Regions from separate parts of the Kitasatospora papulosa genome, predicted to be linked through region 1. Evidence: riboswitches for the same ligand, from Rfam matches in the RefSeq annotation. Region 1 holds a riboswitch; the other holds the start of a gene.
What was found. A riboswitch is a leader RNA that binds a small molecule or an ion and turns the genes downstream of it on or off. The one in region 1 is predicted to bind glycine.
Positions count from the first base shown of each region.

Region 2: another riboswitch for glycine. It lies ahead of gcvT (glycine cleavage system aminomethyltransferase GcvT); the one in region 1 lies ahead of gcvP (aminomethyl-transferring glycine dehydrogenase).

Region 1 is NZ_CP108452.1:6,275,633-6,281,796, reverse strand. It holds gene OG362_RS27605 (DUF5999 family protein) at 106-312, shown strand; gene gcvP (aminomethyl-transferring glycine dehydrogenase) at 400-3,285, opposite strand; glycine riboswitch at 3,479-3,574, opposite strand; gene OG362_RS27595 (PRC-barrel domain-containing protein) at 3,707-4,078, shown strand; gene OG362_RS27590 (DNA polymerase IV) at 4,000-5,463, opposite strand; gene OG362_RS27585 (MerR family transcriptional regulator) at 5,538-6,155, opposite strand.
Region 2 is NZ_CP108452.1:2,241,702-2,247,865, reverse strand. It holds gene OG362_RS09240 (L-serine ammonia-lyase) at 1-928, opposite strand, end outside; gene glyA (serine hydroxymethyltransferase) at 1,086-2,345, opposite strand; gene gcvH (glycine cleavage system protein GcvH) at 2,364-2,741, opposite strand; gene gcvT (glycine cleavage system aminomethyltransferase GcvT) at 2,833-3,948, opposite strand; glycine riboswitch at 4,091-4,188, opposite strand; gene OG362_RS09220 (AAA family ATPase) at 4,364-5,071, shown strand; gene OG362_RS09215 (enhanced serine sensitivity protein SseB) at 5,258-6,034, shown strand.

The DNA.
Region 1 (6,164 bases):
GGCCCGTGGGGCAACACTGGGACCGGACCGCTCGACACGGGAGCGGCCATGAAGAACTCGTCCAGCCGCACGACACTCGAATCGACGCAGCGAAAGAACCCATCCATGTGCCAGCACCAGCCCCCCTGCCCGACCGCTGAATCCAACGACCGTGAAGCCGCCCGCCTGATGGCTCACCACCCGGAACAGGGCTGGAGCCTGCTGTGCAACGGCGTCCTGCTCTTCGAGGACACCGGCGAGCTGCTCCCCGACGGGCAGATCATCGCCCCGCACCGGCCGCTGAGGAGCGGCCAGGTCATGAAGGCCGCCTGACCGCGGGCGGACGGAGCACGGGGGCCGGCCCGGAGGATTCTCCGCACCGGCCCCGACACACGTCGGCGTGCCTCTTGGTCCGCTTCCCTACTGGTCGTACGCGTCCAGGGGCGGGCAGGAGCAGACCAGGTTGCGGTCACCGAACGCGCCGTCGATCCTGCGCACCGGCGGCCAGTACTTGTCCGCCGGGGAGACGCCGGCCGGGAAGACCGCCTCCTGACGGCTGTAGGCGTGGGCCCACTCCCCACCGAGCGCCGCGGCCGTGTGCGGAGCGTTGCGCAGCGGGTTGTCGTCCCCGCTCCACTCCCCCGACGCGACCTTGTCGATCTCGCCGCGGATGGCGATCATCGTGTCGCAGAAGCGGTCGAGTTCGGCGAGGTCCTCGCTCTCCGTGGGCTCGATCATCAGGGTTCCCGCCACCGGGAACGACATGGTCGGCGAGTGGAAGCCGTAGTCGATCAGCCGCTTGGCGATGTCGTCGATGCTGACGCCGGTCGCCTTCGAGATCGGACGCAGGTCGATGATGCACTCGTGCGCGACGAGACCGGCCGGCCCGTTGTACAGGACCGGGAAGTGCGGTTCGAGACGCTTGGCGATGTAGTTGGCCGCGAGTACGGCGACCTGCGTCGCCCGCTTCAGCCCCTCGCCCCCCATCAGGCGTACGTACGCCCAGGAGATCGGCAGGATACCCGCGGAGCCCCACGGAGCGGCCGAGATCGGCCCGACGCCGGTGTCGGGGCCCGCAGCGGGCTGCAGCGGGTGGTTGGGCAGGTACGGCGCCAGGTGGGCGCGCACTCCGACCGGGCCGACGCCGGGGCCGCCGCCGCCGTGCGGGATGCAGAAGGTCTTGTGCAGGTTCAGGTGGGACACGTCGCCACCGAAATGGCCCGGCTTGGCGAGACCGACCAGCGCGTTGAGGTTGGCACCGTCCACGTACACCTGGCCGCCGGCGTCGTGCACCTCGCCGCAGATGTCGGCGACGTGCTCCTCGAAGACGCCGTGCGTGGAGGGGTACGTGATCATGAGGACGGCGAGCTCGTCGCGGTGCTTCGCGATCTTGGCCCGGAGATCCTCTATGTCGACCTCGCCGTCGTCGGCGGTCTTCACCACGACGACCTTCATGCCCGCCATGACGGCGCTCGCGGCGTTGGTGCCGTGCGCGGAGGACGGGATCAGGCAGACGGTGCGGCCGTCGTCCCCGTTGGCGCGGTGGTACGCGCGGACGGCCAGCAGTCCGGCGAACTCGCCCTGCGAGCCGGCGTTGGGCTGGATGGAGACGGCGTCGTACCCGGTGACCTCGGCGAGACGCTCCTCCAGCTCGCGGATCAGGGTGAGGAAGCCCTGCGCCTGCTCGGCCGGCGCGAAGGGGTGCAGCGCGCCGAACTCGGGCCAGGTGATCGACTCCATCTCGGCGGTCGCGTTGAGCTTCATTGTGCAGGAGCCGAGAGGGATCATGCCGCGGTCCAGCGCGTAGTCGCGGTCGGCGAGCTTGCGCAGGTAGCGCAGCATCGCCGTCTCGGAGCGGTGCCGGTGGAAGACCGGGTGGGTGAGCACCGCGTCGGTGCGCAGCAGACCCTCGGGCAGCGCGTCGGCGGTCGCGGCATCGAGCGCCTCGATGTCGCCACCGGCTCCGAAGGCGGCCCAGACGGCGGCGATCTGCGTACGGGTGGTGGTCTCGTCACACGCGACGGAGACGTGGTCGGCGTCGACCAGGCGCAGGTTCACCCCGCGCCCGCGCGCGGCGGCGACCACGTCGGCGGCGGCGCCGGGGGCACGGACGGTCAGGGTGTCGAAGTACGCGTCGTGCACGACCTCGGTCCCGGCCGCCCGCAGTCCCTCGGCCAGGATCGCGGCGAACCGGTGGGTACGCCGGGCGATCGTCCGCAGCCCGTCGGGACCGTGGTAGACGGCGTACATGCCGGCCATGACGGCGAGCAGCACCTGCGCGGTGCAGATGTTGCTGGTCGCCTTCTCACGGCGGATGTGCTGCTCGCGGGTCTGCAGCGCCAGCCGGTAGGCCTTGTCGCCGTCGGCGTCGACGGACACCCCGACGAGGCGGCCGGGCAGGCTGCGGGCGAACTTCTCGCGTACGGCCATGAACCCGGCGTGCGGTCCGCCGAAGCCCATGGGGACGCCGAACCGCTGTGTGGTGCCCACGGCGATGTCCGCGCCCAGTTCGCCAGGGGAGGTGAGCAGGGTCAGGGCCAGCAGGTCGGCCGCGACGGACACGATCGCGCCCAGCTCGTGCGCCTGCTCGATGACGGGCTTGATGTCGCGTACGGCACCGGAGGCGCCCGGGTACTGGAGCAGCACGCCGAAGACGCCGCGCTCGGCGATCTCCGAGGGGATGCCCTCGGAGAGGTCGGCCACGACGACCTCGACACCGGTCGGCTCCGCGCGGGTCTCGATCACCGCGACGGTCTGCGGCAGGGTGTCGGCGTCGACCAGGAAGACGCCGTCCTTCACCTTGCCGACCCGCCGCGCCAGGGCCATGGCCTCGGCCGCGGCCGTGCCCTCGTCGAGGAGCGAGGCGCCGGATGTCGGCAGCCCGGTGAGGTCGGCGACCATCGTCTGGAAGTTGAGCAGGGCCTCGAGCCGGCCCTGGGAGATCTCCGGCTGGTACGGCGTGTACGCCGTGTACCAGGCGGGATTCTCCATGACGTTGCGCAGGATCACCGGCGGGGTGAACGTGCCGTAGTAGCCGAGACCGATCATCGGTGCGAGCACCTGGTTGCGGTCGGCGAGGCTGCGCAGCTCGGCCAGGACCTCTGCCTCGGTGCGCGCCTCGGGGAGGTTCAGAGCCTCCGCGCTCTTGATCACATCGGGCACCGCGGCTGCGGTGAGCTCGTCGAGTGAGCCGTAGCCGACCTGGGCGAGCATCTTCGCCTGAGCCCCGGCATCGGGCCCGATGTGGCGCTGCTCGAACGGAATGCCCTGCTCCAGCTGGGAGAGCGGAGTGCGACGGGGGGTCATGATGGAGGCCTCCTGGTCTGCCACGACCTGCGAGGGGCGCCACGGCGTGGCTGCCCGAACGGCCTCCCCCTCTGTCATCTCGACCTGAGAGCTTCACCGGCGCGCCCCGGGGCGTACCGGCTTTCACCGTCGGTGAGGGCGGGGCCCGTCGCGGCGTGTGCCGTACGGATTCCGACCTGCTTTCCAGAGTGACCTCGTCCGTGCGGTACGGGGGCCTGAGAGATTCCGGGGAGGAGTTGCTCCTTCGGCGCCTCCGGATCTCTCCGGAGGACTCTCCCGCACAGGGTCAGCAGCCGTGTTCCAGCCTACCAGCGGGGTCGGCGCGGGCCGTCTCGAGTGGCCGACGACCCGGATGTGGCCTTTCGTAGAGCTGGTGGAGCAGCCGCGACCACCTGATGCAGTCGTGACCAGTGGAGGCACCGTGCAGACCGACATCGATCCGCGCAGCCTGATCGGCCGCAAGGCCTTCGACCGTCAAGGTGCCAAGATCGGGACGGTGGACGAGGTCTACCTCGACGACGCCACCGGGGTGCCCGAGTGGGCCGCCGTGCGCACCGGCCTCTTCACCAGGGACGCGTTCGTCCCTCTGGAGCCGAGCGAGTTCGTCGACGGCGCCCTCCTGATCCCGTTCGACCGGACCCTGATCAAGGACGCCCCCGACTTCGGAGTGGGCCGTCATCTGTCCCCCGAACAGGAACTGCAGCTCTACCGCCACTACGGGCTGGACTCCTCCCCCTCCTCCGAAACGGGTCCCGACAGGGACTTCGGCAGGCTGGCGGGCCAGGAGGAGTAGTCCTCCGGGTCACGCACCAGGGGCAGCGGGTCGGCGGGCCGCAGTTCGGGGTCGTCGACCCGGAACGTGCGTACCCGGCCGGGCGGCGACCACGGCTCCTCGAAGCGCACGGTGACGCGGCCGACGCCACTGCCCTGCACCCAGCCGTGCCCGTGGACGTCGTGCCGTACGTCGTGTCCGGCCGGCCAGCGCCTGGCGGCCGGCTGTTCCTCGCCCTCCCGGTCGTCCGCCCCCGTCGCCCCGCCCTCGGCAGCGTCCCGGTCGTCCGGGGGGACGTCGGCCGCCGCGGCTTCCCCGGCGGCGTGCTCCGCGTCGGCGGCCTGTGCGAAGAGGTCCTCCTGTGTGAAGTCCGCCAGTCCTGTGACGCCGACCCCGAGCAGCCGGACCCCGCCCGTCGTGTCCACGGCCTCCAGAAGCCGCGCAGCGGCCTCCCTGACGACCGTGGGGTCGTCGGTGGGCCCACGCAGCGTCTCGGACCTGGTGAGCGTGGAGAAGTCGTAGCGGCGCACCTTGAGGACGACGGTCCGCCCGGACCGCCCCGCGCCTCGCAGCCGCTGCACGCACCGGGACGCGAGCCGCTCCACCTCCGTCCTGACGCGCACCCGGTCGTGCAGGTCGACGTCGAAGGTGTCCTCGACCGAGACCGACTTGGCGTCCCGCTCGGCGACGACGGGACGGTCGTCGTGGCCCAGCGCCATGCGGTGGAGCGCGACGCCGTGGGCCCTGCCGAGCAGGCGTACGAGCTCCGCCTCGCCCGCGTCCGCCAGGTGACTGACGACGGTCATTCCGGCGCGGCGCAGATGGTCGCCGGTGGCGGGGCCCACGCCCGGGAGGATGCGCACGGACATGGGGGCCAGGAGCTCGCGCTCGGTGCCCGGCTCGATCAGCATCAGCCCGTCCGGTTTCGCCTCCTCGGAGGCGATCTTGGCCAGCATCTTGGAGCCGGCGAGGCCGACCGAACCGCTGAGTCCCGTGACGGCCCGGATCACGGCGCGGAGCTGCTCACCGACCGCACGGGCGGACATCGAGTCCTCGGCGACCCCGCCGGCCTCCAGGTCGACGAACGCCTCGTCCAGGCTGAGCGGCTCGACGAGCGGTGACAGCCGCCCGAGCAGCTCCATCACCTGGTCGCTCACCGTCCGGTAGAGCGCGAACCGCGGGACGAGATACGCCGCGTTGGGCGCGAGCCGCCTCGCCTGGGCCATCGGCATCGCCGAATGCACCCCGAGCCGCCGCGCCTCGTACGACGCGGTGGCGACCACGCCGCGCATCCCCAGGCCGCCCACCACCACCGGCTTCCCACGCAGGCTGGGCTTCGCCGCCTGCTCCGCAGAGGCGTAGAAGGCATCCATGTCGAGATGCAGGATGGTGGGCGCGGCTCTCACACGGACCGATGCTGCCTTACGCCACTGACAACCGCGCAGCCCGGCACACGCTCCGCGCCGTCGGACCCGGTGGTTCAGCCCGCGCGGTTGCGCCGCCGCGCCAGTTCGTCGGCCGGGTTGTGGCCGACGAGGGTCTCCCCGGTGTCCACACGCTCACCGTGGAGCTGGGACAGCGCCGCGTCGACATCCCGCCAGACGACACCGACGGCGATGCCGAAGACTCCCTGGCCACCCTGGAGCAGACTGACGACCTCGTCGGGCGAGGAGCACTCGTAGACGGTCGCCCCGTCACTCATCAGGGTCATCCGCTCGAGATCCGTGAACCCGCGTGCCCTCAGGTGCTGGACTGTGGTGCGGATGTTCTGCAGAGCGACCCCCGTGTCCAGGAACCGCTTGACGATCTTGAGGAGAACCACGTCCCGGAAACTGTAGAGACGCTGTGTGCCCGAGCCGTACGCAGGACGCACGCTCGGTTCCACGAGCCCCGTACGCGCCCAGTAGTCGAGCTGCCGGTAGGTGATTCCCGCCGCCGCGCACGCCGTCGGCCCCCGGTAGCCGATGTCCCCTGTTCCTGCCGCACCGTCCGCTGCCACCACAGCCGGCTGAACCGGCTGTCTGATGGAGTGGTCGGCCGCACCACCGTGCTGCCGGTACGGCCCACCCGCAGCCGTACCGTCGCCGCTACTTCTCACGCCGACCTC
Region 2 (6,164 bases), 4.0 Mb from region 1:
AGCCGCCCGCCGCGAAGTTCATCCAGTAGTGGAGGACGGCGGGGATGATGCCGGCCGCGCCGTTGGTGGGGGCGGTGACGACGCGGCCCCCGGCGGCGTTCTCCTCGTTGACGGCCATCGCGTACAGGGTGATCCACTCCATCGCGTGCTTCTGGGGGTCGCCCTCGGCGCGCAGCTGCCTGGCCGTGTTCGCGGCGCGGCGGCGGACCTTCAGACCACCGGGCAGGATGCCCTCACGGGACATGCCGCGCGCGATGCAGGCCTGCATGACACGCCAGATCTCCAGCAGACCGGCCCGGATCTCGTCCTCGGTCCGCCAGGCCTTCTCGTTCTCCAGCATCAGGGAGGAGATGGACAGACCGGTCTCCCGGGCGAGCCGCAGCAGCTCGTCGCCGGTGCGGAAGGGGTGCCTGAGGACCGTGTCGTCCGGGACGATCGGGTTCTCGCCGTCCACGGCGTCCTCGTCGACGACGAAGCCCCCGCCCACCGAGTAGTAGGTCTTCTCCAGCAGCGGGGCGCCGTCGGCGTCGTACGCGGCGACGGTCATCCCGTTGGCGTGGTACGGGAGCGCCTTGCGGCGGTGCAGGACCAGCTGCTCGTCGAAGTCGAACGGTATGTCGTGCACGCCCAGGAGGCTGATGCGGCCCGAGGCGCGGATCTCCTCGACGCGGGCGTCCGCGCCCTCGACGTCGACCGTGCGGGGCGACTCGCCCTCCAGACCGAGCAGGACGGCCTTGGGCGTGCCGTGCCCGTGGCCCGTCGCGCCGAGCGAGCCGTAGAGCTCGGCGCGGACCGACGCGGTGTGGACCAGCAGGCCCTCGTTCTTGAGCCGGCGGGCGAACATGCGGGCCGCGCGCATCGGGCCGACCGTGTGGGAACTGGACGGGCCGATGCCGACCGAGAAGAGGTCGAAGACCGAGAGGGCCACGGGGGTACTCCTAAGGCGTTGGTGGACGACGTTGTCCGCCCGGGTGGTGCGGGACGGGCCGGGTGGGCCCGGTGACGCGGGGCAAAGGGGTGGGGGCACCGCGCTCACTGTGTTCAGTGTGCGCGGTGCCCCCACCCTGTGTGCAAACTGCGGGTGACTACGAGAGGCCGGGGTACAGCGGGAACTTCTCGGCCAGCGCGGTCACGCGGGCCTTGAGGGCGTCGGCGTCGTACGCGGGCTTCAGCGCGGCCGCGATGATCTCGGCGACCTCGGTGAAGTCCTCGGCCTGGAAGCCGCGGGTGGCGAGCGCCGGCGTGCCGACGCGCAGACCCGAGGTGACCATCGGGGGCCGCGGGTCGTTCGGGACGGCGTTCCGGTTGACCGTGATGCCCAGCTCGTGGAGCCGGTCCTCGGCCTGCTGGCCGTCCAGCTCCGAGTTGCGCAGGTCGACCAGGACCAGGTGGACGTCCGTACCGCCGGAGAGCACGGAGACGCCCACCTCGGTGACGTCCGGCTGCACCAGACGCTCGGCCAGGATGCGGGCGCCGTCCAGGGTGCGCTGCTGGCGCTCCTTGAACTCCTCGCCCGCCGCGATCTTGAAGGAGACCGCCTTGGCCGCGATCACGTGCTCCAGCGGGCCGCCCTGCTGACCGGGGAAGACCGCCGAGTTGATCTTCTTGGCGAGCTCCTGCGTCGACAGGATCACGCCACCGCGCGGACCGCCGAGGGTCTTGTGCGTGGTGGTCGTGACGACGTGGGCGTGCGGCACCGGGTTGGGGTGCAGACCGGCGGCGACCAGGCCCGCGAAGTGCGCCATGTCGACCATCAGGTACGCGCCGACCTCGTCCGCGATACGGCGGAAGGCGGCGAAGTCCAGCTGGCGCGGGTAGGCGGACCAGCCCGCCACGATGAGCTTCGGCTTCGACTCCTTGGCGAGGCGCTCGACCTCGGCCATGTCCACGACGCCGGTGTCGTCGACGTGGTACGGGACCACGTCGTAGAGCTTGCCGGAGAAGTTGATCTTCATGCCGTGGGTCAGGTGACCGCCGTGGGCCAGGTTGAGACCCATGATCGTGTCGCCCGGCTTCAGCAGCGCGAACATCGCGGCGGCGTTGGCCTGCGCACCCGAGTGCGGCTGGACGTTCGCGGCCTCGGCGCCGAAGAGCGCCTTGATCCGGTCGATCGCGATCTGCTCGACCACGTCGACGTGCTCGCAGCCACCGTAGTAGCGGCGGCCGGGGTAGCCCTCGGCGTACTTGTTGGTGAGGACGGAGCCCTGCGCCTCCATGACCGCGACGGGAGCGAAGTTCTCCGACGCGATCATCTCGAGGGTGGACTGCTGGCGGTGGAGCTCGGCGTCGACGGCGGCGGCGACGTCCGGGTCCAGCTCGTGGAGGGAGGAGTTGAGAAGCGACATCAGTGGGTCCCTAAGGTCTCAGTTGCCGGAGAACGCGGTGTACTCGTCGGCGGAGAGAAGGTCGTTCGGCTCCTCCGCGACGCGCACCTTGAACAGCCAGCCGCCCTCGAAGGGAGCGGAGTTCACCAGCGAGGGGTCGTCCACGACGTCCTGGTTGGCCGCGGTCACCTCGCCGGTCACCGGCGAGTACAGGTCGCTGACCGACTTGGTCGACTCCAGCTCACCGCAGGTCTCGCCCGCGGTCACCGTGTCGCCGACCTCCGGGAGCTGGGCGTAGACGACGTCACCGAGCGCGTTGGCCGCGAACTCGGTGATCCCGACCGTGGCCACACCGTCCTCGAGGGCCGACAGCCACTCGTGCTCCTTGCTGTACCGCAGCTGCTGGGGGTTGCTCATGACCTGAATTCTCCTGTACGCGGGGGAGTGCTGATGAACGGTGGTCTTACGGTGTGAGACACGAATGCGTCACGTGCGGCGGTGCTCCGCCTCACTTGCGGCGCTTGTAGAAGGGCAGCGCCACGACCTCGTACGGCTCGTGCGTGCCCCGGATGTCGACGCCGACACCCTCGGTGCCGGGCGCGGCGTACGCCGCGTCCACGTAGGCCATGGCGATCGGCTTGCCCAGGGTGGGCGACGGCGCGCCGGAGGTGACCTCGCCGACGACGTTCCCGCCGGCCACGACGGGATACCCGGCACGCGGCACCCTGCGGCCCTCGGCGACCAGGCCGACGAGCTTGCGCGGCGGGGTCGTCTCCGCACGCTCGGCGGCGGCGGACAGCGCCTCGCGGCCGACGAAGTCGCCCTCCTTCTCGAACTTCACGACCCGGCCCAGACCCGCGTCGAAGGGCGTCAGCGCGGTGGTCAGCTCGTGCCCGTAGAGCGGCATGCCCGCCTCCAGGCGGAGCGTGTCGCGGCAGGAGAGCCCGCAGGGGATCAGGCCGTACGGCGCGCCGGCCTCCGTCAGGGCCTTCCATAGCTGCTCGGCGTGCTCGGGGGCCACGAAGAGCTCGAAGCCGTCCTCGCCCGTGTAACCGGTGCGGGCGATGAGCGCCGGCACGCCGGCGACCGTTCCAGGGAGCCCGGCGTAGTACTTCAGTCCGTCCAGGTCGGCATCCGTGACCGACTTCAGTACGGCGGGCGAGTCGGGACCCTGGACGGCGAGCAGCGCGTACGCGTCGCGGTCGTCCCGCACCTCGGCGTCGAAGCCGCCGACGCGCGTGGTGAGGGTGTCCAGGACCAGCTGGGCGTTGCCCGCGTTGGCGACGACCATGAACTCGGTGTCGGCCAGGCGGTAGACGATCAGGTCGTCCAGGATGCCGCCGTCCTCCGCGACGATCATCGTGTAGCGGGCCCTGCCCTCGCCGACGGTGGCGATGTTGCCGACCAGCGCGTAGCTCAGGAAGGCCGCCGCCTGCGGGCCGGTGACGGTGATCTCGCCCATGTGCGACAGGTCGAACAGCCCGGCCCGGGTACGCACGGCGTGGTGCTCGTCGCGCTCGCTGGCGTACCGCAGCGGCATGTCCCAGCCGGCGAAGTCGGTCATGGTCGCGCCCAGGGACCGATGCAGGGCATCGAGGGCGGTGAGACGGGGGGCAGTGCTCATGGACATGGCTCCAGGGCATGACGACAGGGGGTGGTTCCCTCCCCATCTGTCATCGGAACCTGAGAGGTTCGCCGAGAGCCCCTGAAAGGGTCCGGCTTGCACCTTGGGTGGGGCCGCGCAGCGGCCCGCTTTTCAGATCTGCCTCATCCACGCGGTACGGGGCCTGAGAGATTCAAGGGAGGAACTTGCTCCTTCGGCGCCCGGCGCACACGGTGACCGGGACTCTCCCGCGCGGATTCAAACGGCCGGTATGCAGTTGGCGGGGTCATCATCGCACGCATTGCGGGAGAGTGGGGGCGTCCCGGTCCGTACGGGTGCCGGTCCCGACACGTGCGGCCGGAAGCGGTTGTGCCGCATTACCTTTTCTTTACACTTCTTGAGCAGGTCGGTGGGTGACTCGGCAGGGGGAATGGCGATGACGTCGCAGCGCTACGCGACGACTGCGGGGGCGGGGAGCGGTGCGATGCCCCAGCAGTCCGGCGCGCCCGCACGCGAGCTGGTGGACGGGGACGCTCCGGTGGTGCGCGACCTGCGGGGCCGGGGCCCTCTGGGGCCGCGCAGCCTGGACTTCGCGCCGGGGGACGTGGTGGTGGTCTCGGGGCTGCCCGGCAGCGGGAAGTCCACGCTGATCCGGCGCGCGGCCAGGGACCACGCGATCGACTCCCAGGACACCAGGGACCGCTGGGAGGCCGCCGTGCCCGGCTTACTCCCGTACGCCCTCTACCGTCCGCTGGTGCGCGCCGCGCACTACGCGGGCCTGTTGCGGACGCTGCGCGCGGGCGGCCCGGTCGTCGTCCACGACTGCGGGACGCAGGCATGGGTGCGGCGCTGGCTGGCGCGCGAGGCCCGGCGCCGGGGCAGCGCCCTCCGTCTCGTCCTGCTCGACGTCACCCCCCAGGTCGCCAGGCAGGGGCAGCGGGAGCGTGGCCGCGGGGTGTCCGGCTACGCCTTCGCCCGGCACCGGCGCGCGGTCGGCCGGCTGCTGCGCGACACGGAGAGCGGGCTGCTGCCGCCGGGGTGCTCCTCGGCGGTGCTGCTCGACCGGGAGACGGCGGCGGCGATCGGCCTGATCTCCTTTCCGGAGCCGCTGCCCCCCGCGGGCGTAGTCCCGGCTCCGTCCTGAGACGGCGGGGCTGACCTGAGGCGTCACCGTTCGCACACGCACAGTTCGCGCCCCTGCGGCGGGCCGTCCGGAATCTGGACGGCCCGATGGGCCCGGCCACAGCTCCCGCCTGCGGCACTGCCCTCGCGGTGCGAGCCGGTCTAAGGTTTCAGCCGCACAGCATGGCGAGAAAGGGACACAGACACCGTGGAGATTCCGGCTCAGGGCCAGGACCCGTCGTATCCGTCGCAGGGATGGCCGGCCAACGAGCTCGAGGAGACGCTCGGCGCCTCGATCGGCGTGCCCGGGGCGGGCGGACGACTGGTCGAGGTCCTCGGACGCAGTCATGTCTGGGTGCCGCTGCCGAACGGCGGGGGCCCCGACAGCATCGGCCTCGACCTGCCGACGGTCGACATCGAAGGCGGCGCGTACGTCCCCGTGTTCAGCTCCGAGGCGCAGTTCCTCCAGTGCGTCGGCACCCATCTCTCCTTCACCGTCGCGCCCGCGCGCGAGTTCGCCCGTGGGCTGCCCCCGCAGCTCGGCATCGCGGTCAACCCGGGCGGTGCCGTCGGCGTACCCCTGCCGCCGGCCGCCGTCGCCGAACTCTGCCGCGCCGGGCGCACCCCGCTCGACGGTCCCGCGAGCGGAGGCAGGGTGCGGCTGTACGAGCCGGACTGGAAGGAGGACCCCGTGGACTTCCTCTCCGCGGTGTCCGCCGAGTTCCAGGAAACCGGAGTGGTGAGCACCGCGCGCCGGGTGCTGGCCAGCATCGAGGGCGACAGCCCCGCCCTCTTCGTCGGCGTCGAGTTCGCCGTACGGGAGGCCGCGGAGCAGAGCGTTCCGCTGGACGCCCTGGGGCGCGCGCTGGGCCGGGTCCAGGTGCCCTGGCCGGTCAATCTCGTCCTGCTCGACGTGGCACAGGACCCGGTCGGTGACTGGATGCTGGAGAAGGTCCGTCCGTTCTACCGGCGCGACGGGTACTGACGGCGGGACCCGTGGCGTCGAGCCGGTGTCGTGGGCGGCGCATAAGCTGGTTGGATGACGAGGCTGCCCCGTGTGCCCGGGAGCGGCGCCACAACACCGTGAAGCAGAACAGCGGATCGAAGAGGGGCGG